Regions from separate parts of the Lachnoclostridium sp. genome, predicted to be linked through region 2. Evidence: a T-box and tRNA genes for the amino acid it is inferred to sense, from the RefSeq annotation. Region 2 holds a T-box; the other holds one or more tRNA genes.
What was found. A T-box is a leader RNA that pairs with one kind of tRNA and senses whether it is charged. The one in region 2 lies ahead of thrS (threonine--tRNA ligase), so its partner is inferred to be a tRNA-Thr.
Positions count from the first base shown of each region.

Region 1: it encodes a tRNA-Thr, which carries the amino acid that the T-box ahead of thrS (threonine--tRNA ligase) is inferred to sense. The anticodon was not compared.

Region 1 covers NZ_DAMADT010000042.1:21,924-25,360, forward strand. Annotated here, with positions in the region: gene RTP52_RS18595 (S-layer homology domain-containing protein) at 1-1,418, opposite strand, end outside; tRNA gene RTP52_RS18600 (tRNA-Thr) at 1,849-1,921, opposite strand; gene sigH (RNA polymerase sporulation sigma factor SigH) at 2,065-2,700, opposite strand; gene rlmB (23S rRNA (guanosine(2251)-2'-O)-methyltransferase RlmB) at 3,036-3,437, opposite strand, start outside.
Region 2 covers NZ_DAMADT010000024.1:27,764-31,200, reverse strand. Annotated here, with positions in the region: gene thrS (threonine--tRNA ligase) at 1-1,863, opposite strand, end outside; T-box leader at 2,043-2,252, opposite strand; gene RTP52_RS14585 (C-GCAxxG-C-C family (seleno)protein) at 2,381-3,364, opposite strand; gene RTP52_RS14580 (HD-GYP domain-containing protein) at 3,389-3,437, opposite strand, start outside.

The sequences.
Region 1 (3,437 bases), on a different contig from region 2:
TCTTCCCGTTTTTTGTACAATTGAATATTCGAAGAACTTTTATTAATTTCTTTTACGTATTCATACAGGGATGCATCTACATAGGGATACGTCTCTCCCCATAACTTTGCATTCGAAGGTTTTCTCATACTTGGCATTGCCTTTTCTTTCACATCACGTATCATCGTTAATAACTTGTCTTGTGCTTGCCTTGGATTTAAAGAGGAAAATTGTTTAACATTATCAATAAGTACGGTTGCTTCTTTTTTTGTTAAGAAATCATATGGCCTTAATTCATTGTTCTTATCGACATCCATAAAACCTGCTAAATATAAAGTGACCATTTCTTTTTGATACTCTTCGGTAATCTGATAGATATCGGAGATATTACCACGATAACCCTCCCAATCATATACGGTCCATATCAGTGATGGATACACAAATATTTCTTCGATATCAGGGTAGGTTGAAGCTGTTGGAATACCCTTTAGAAAGACCTCATTACCACCTCTTGTAAATAACCTTTCAATATCTGTAATATCATCCATTAACCTTGCAACGATCATGGCAGCCTCTCGGCGTAAGATTGGTTTTTGATAGGAAGGATAATCGGCTTCCGGTCGGACAAATTCTTTATAATTGGCTAGATTCATCCAATTGCTTGTAGAGAATTTTCCAACTGCTTTTAATAGTTGAGTCGTAAACTCTTCCACGGTAACCGTATTCGACATATTTTTCGTTGTCGTTGGAACTGTTGGGACGATGCGATAATAAGGATTTGCCAATCGGATTAAAGCAGAAGTAATCTCTGCACGGGTGGCTTTTTTACTTAATCCCATGGTTCCGTCATTCTTCAGATGTACGATGCCAGATGCATATACAATATAGGCGATATCCTTTGTAGTTGCATTCATTTTGGCATAATCTTTTATTTGAGAAGCAATCTTTACCTTGTCTTCGAAAAAAGATGCGTCTAAGTCCTTAAAAGGTGCGTCTTTTTTGCTCAACTCGAGTACCCGATTGATTAACTGGCACATTTCGCCACGGGTGATGGCTTTTTGATAGTCTTTAAACTCTCCTGCTTTTATAATATTTTTATAAAGAGCCATAACAATGTGTTTTGGAGTAGTTTTTGTTGCCCTTGATTCCGATATCATCCACGAATGTGCAGAAGCCGAGTATTCAACGTTTGTTGCCTTCATCAAAAGTTGTACAAACGTTGATACATCCATCGTGTTTTGCGGTCTAAAAGTGTTATCTGAATAACCCTTCATAAATCCTGTCTGTTTAGCATACATCACGTCTTTATAAAACCAGTCAGATGTTTTGACATCTTTAAATGTTTGTGCAGCAGATACCTCTAGATTATCGTTAGTTAACAAGATGCTAGCTAATATTGCATATATTAACACTAACGATAAAATTCTCTTTTTCTTCACGTAAAACTCTCCTTTTTAATTTTATCCATAATATATATAATATACCAGTTTAAACCTTTTTACAATAAGCATTGTACTATTATGAATTCCTGTTCAAGTTGTATCGCTTCAGATAAAGTAGTATTAATATCGCCGATGTAATCACGCGCAGATTTTTCCCTATACTAGATAAATTAAAGATAAAATATTTTAGATTTCATGTCTTGAGACATTATTCTGCTTTCATAATGCATGCTATAGGAATACCAGACCAATATATTATGGCCCGCGGTGGATGGGGCTCAGACAAAGTGCTTAAAGCAATTTACAGAGGTACTATTGATTACTATAAAAACGATTTACAGATTTAACAAATAACCATTTTGAAAATATTATGCAACATGAAATGCAACACAAAAAAAATAACCCTTGAAATTCAAGGGTTTTAACAAGCTGTTAACGGGAATCGAACCCGTGACCTCCACCTTACCAAGGTGACGCTCTACCGACTGAGCCATAACAGCTTAACGTTTATTAATACGTCCGACTTGTATGATACCATATTTATAAAGAAAATGCAACAGATAAATGAAATAATTTGACTAAATTGTATAAATTGTTTTAATATTATCCAAAATTTGTTGATTGTCAATTTATTCCTTTCACCTTATCCTTGCAGGTCTTTTAGTGCGGTATTAAGCTTACGTTTGATACGCTGCAAACCATTATCAATTGCCTTTGGTTCTTTCTTTAACATCTGTGCAATCTTACTGTAGCTATAATCATTTAGATATAGGGTCAGTATCTTCTTTTCAAAAGAACTTAACGATTCCATCAGCTTCGTTTCCAGCCAGGATGTATTCTCTCTATCAATTAGCATCTCCTCTGGATTCATGTTCCTAGCATGAGCCAAATGAGCCACATATGAGATAGAATCGGCGCCCTCTACATCATCATTGTAATTCGAACTATCAATTGAGATATAGTTATTTAGTGGCTGATTTTTTTTAGTATTTGAGTTCTTGATTGCGGTATACATTTGTCTGGATACACATAAATCAGCAAAGGTAAGAAAGGAAGCCTCCTTCTCCTTTTGATAGTCACGAATGGCTTTGTATAAACCTATCATTCCCTCCTGGATTAGATCTTCCCTATCTCCTCCAATCAAATACAAGGCTTTTGCTTTTTTACGCACTAGATTCTTGTATTTGTCGATTAAATAATCCATCGCTAGGCGGTCATCCCCGCGAATAAGTGAAATGATTTCTTCATCACTAATCATCTCATACTGCTTCTTGGACATTGCTCACCCTCCTTGTGGTAAATTATTCACATCTACGTCGTTCTTACATTATCTTTATCCACTCTTACTATCTATTTTATTACTTCTATCCACTTTTTATAGGAACTATCCACATTCATACGAGTCTAACGAACCATTTAAAATCCATCAAAATTCACTTTTATTTAATTCTACTACAAATCTATCGAAGTTTTCAATTTAGTTCTTCTAAAAATCTATCAACGTTTCTTTAATTAAAATAAAAAATCCACAGTTTAGGAAACCGCCTCTATAAATAGATCGGCGGTTTTCTTTTATTTCATATTATCAATTTTCTATTACATAAATTTGCTTTACTATTTCGCAAAACTTCTCTGTCTAACAATTTCATAAGTTAATACACCCATAGCAACAGATGCATTAAGAGAATCAATGTCTCCTACCATAGGAATCTTGGTTACAAAATCACATTTTTCCTTTACAAGACGAGAAACTCCCTCGCCTTCACTACCAATTACTAAGCCGATTGGTCCTGTTAGATTCTGACGGTACATCACTTCACCACTCATATCAGCACATACAAACCATAGGCCTTTTTCTTTTAATTCTTCCATGGTTGCTACAATATTGGTAACCTTAGCTACTGGTGTATAATTGATTGCTCCTGCACTTACCTTAGCTACCGTAGCTGTAAGTCCTACTGCTCGGCGCTTAGGAATAATTATACCATGTGCTCCCGCTTGGTTTGCTGTTCGAAG
Region 2 (3,437 bases):
TCCAAGGTAACGGCTTCTTACAGAAACTAAACCTTCTTCTGCTTCCTTTTGACCTACAACTAGCATATAAGGTACACGATCTAATCTAGTTTCACGAATCTTATAGCCAATCTTTTCTGCACGGTTATCTACAGTAACAAGTACCCCATTGTCAAGAAGCTCTTTTTCTACCATCTTAGCATAGTCACTGTACTTCTCAGAGATAGGTAAGATACGAACTTGCTCTGGACACAACCAAGTTGGGAATTTACCAGCGTATTTTTCAATCAACCAAGCAAGTGTTCTTTCATAACATCCCATACTTGTTCTGTGAATAATATAAGGACGTTTCTTTTCACCATTTGCATCGATATAAGTCATATCAAAACGATCAGCAAGGAACATATCAAGCTGAATTGTAATCATGGTATCTTCTTTACCATACACATTCTTAGCCTGAATATCAAGCTTAGGACCATAGAATGCTGCTTCTCCATCTTCTTCTGTGAAGTCGATTCCAATATGATTTAAAATATCACGCATCATATCCTGAACCATATTCCAAGTCTCTTCGTTTCCAAGATATTTACCCTGATTGTTTGGATCCCATTTTGATAAACGGTAAGTTACATCCTCCGCTAAACCTAAAGTAGTTAAGCAGTATTTTGCTAAATCCACACAACCCTTGAACTCATCTTCTAACTGTTCTGGTGTTACGATAAGATGACCTTCTGAAATTGTAAACTGACGAACTCTTGTAAGACCATGCATCTCACCAGAATCCTCGTTACGGAATAGTGTTGAAGTTTCACCATAGCGGCAAGGCAAATCACGATAACTCTTTTGAGACTGTTTATATACATAATACTGGAATGGACAAGTCATAGGACGAAGAGCAAATACTTCTGCATTCTCATCTTCCTCATCTCCAAGAACGAACATACCCTCTTTGTAATGATTCCAGTGATCTGAAATTTCATACAAATCTTTCTTAGCAAGCAATGGAGTCTTTGTTCTCACATAACCACGACGTTCTTCTTCATCTTCAACCCAACGCTGAAGAGTTTGAATCATCTTTGCACCCTTAGGCATTAAGAGTGGTAAGCCCTGGCCAATAACATCAACCGTTGCAAAAAGCTCCATCTCACGACCAAGTTTATTATGGTCTCTCTTCTTAATATCTTCTAAATGAGCTAAAAACTCATCAAGATCTGCATTTTTTGTAAAAGCAGTTCCATAAACACGAGTAAGCATCTTGTTTTTCTCACTACCTCTCCAGTAAGCACCTGAAGAATTGATTAGCTTAATCGCTTTAATATTTTTAGTGCTCATAAGATGTGGTCCTGCACAAAGGTCGACAAAATCACCTTGAGAGTAGAAAGATATTACGGCATCCTCTGGTAAATCACGAATTAATTCTACCTTATATGGCTCCTCTTTCTCTTCCATAAGTTTAATTGCTTCAGCGCGGGGAAGTGTAAATCTTGTGATTTCAGCACCTTCTTTAATAATCTTCTTCATTTCTTGCTCTAATGCATCAAGAGCTGCACGATCAAAAGGAGGAACATCAAAATCATAATAAAATCCTGTGTCAATGGATGGTCCAATTGCAACTTTTGCATCTGGATATAATCTCTTTACTGCTTGTGCAAGTACATGAGATGTTGTATGACGATAAGCCGCCTTACCAGCCTCATCGTTAAATGTTAAGATACTTAATTCCGCGTCATTTGAAACTTCTGTACGAAGGTCAACTACTTTTCCATCAAGTTCAGCAGCACAAGCCATTCTTGCTAATCCTTCGCTGATATCTTTGGCAATATCAATAATTTGCATAGACCCTGAATACTCTTTCACAGAGCCATCTTTTAATGTAATCTTCATAATATCCTCATTTCTGGTGCTTTAGCACCTTTTATAATGATAACAATTTGTTTACTGAATATATAACAAGAATTACACGCTTTTTTAACTTTTCCTTGTTGGAAACAAGAAAAACATTTCGCGAACTTTTCCTTGTTAGAAATAAAAAAACTCGTCTCTTTCGATTACTTAACGTATTCGAAAGGGACGAGTATCACTCGCGGTTCCACCCTTATTGGACATGAAAGCTATGCTTTGATATCCCGGCTTCATTGATGGTAACGGAATCACCGGGCCGGATTAGGGCCACTCCGAGGTAGTCTTCAATTGCTTCTGCACTAGGATACTTTCAGCTTCTGTACCCCTCTCTGAAATACTCCACAATTTACTCTTCTCATCAACGTATTATCTCAATTAAATTATTAATAATCAAAAAAGTCTTTTCTTTTTGTTATTATATCATTTCCATTTAAGTTGTCAAGACGCTATACCATGGAAATTTTTAATCAATAAAACTCAATTTGCGAACTTTATCTTATCAAAGCGTAAGTTCCATGACATAATCATCCATGACAAACCCATTCCCGATATCGGCTACCTGTGTTCTTATCGTTTGAAATCCTTTTTTCTCATAAATATGAATCGTATCATAGTTATAACGGTTTACGGTCAGCCAGATAGCTTGTAATCCTCTTTCTTTGCAGAGTTCTTTTAAAAACTCAAATACATGAGAAGCATATTGATTTCCCCGGTATTTTTTAAGGATATAAAGTTTGCTTAAAAACAATTTTCCCTCTTCCGGGCGGATTCCCGTATAACCGACTGTGATTCCATCAACAACAATAAAATAGTATTCGTAGCCAGAACATCTTATCTGCTCTGTCATCGCCTTAACAGATTGAAACTTATCTACCATATAATCTATTTGTTCTAAGGATAATATAGTTGAAAAATGCTGATGCCAAACTTCATTAGCAACCTCTGCTAATTTCTTAATAGACTCATCATCCTCTACTCTTACCATCCTAATCATCGTCTGAACCTCTTTTGAACCTTTTGTTTTCTGAAATAATTCTTCTTCTAAAATATCCACTGCATCACCTACTAACAAGGCACAAGGACGTTTTTTATAATATTGCTCCGTTCTCGCTTCTGGCCTAGTATCCGTAAATGTTTTCTCTGAACCTTCCTGCTTAAGTCCAAGCAGCTCTCTACAGACAATAGAACCGTTCTTCTCACGGAATTTAGCAGCTAACTTCTGTACCATATCATAGTTCTTTTTCTTCCCTTCAGCATCCCTTCCATCGATAGTCCCTGTCTCCATACCAGCTACCATCGACATGCCAGAAACTGCTCCGCATACCTCTCTCATTCTTCCCATCCCGCCTCCAAAAGAGGAAGATAGTTTTAATGCCATATCCTTTGGGATTAGATAATCATCGCTAAAGGCCGCAAAAACTGCTTGTGAACAGTTATATCCTTCCTGAAACAATCGAATTGCTTTTTCTCTTCTGCTCTCCATAATATTCTCCTTCTATAGTAACCCTTAAATCACTGTTTCAATTCGTAAATCTTTATGCTTCGATAGATCAATA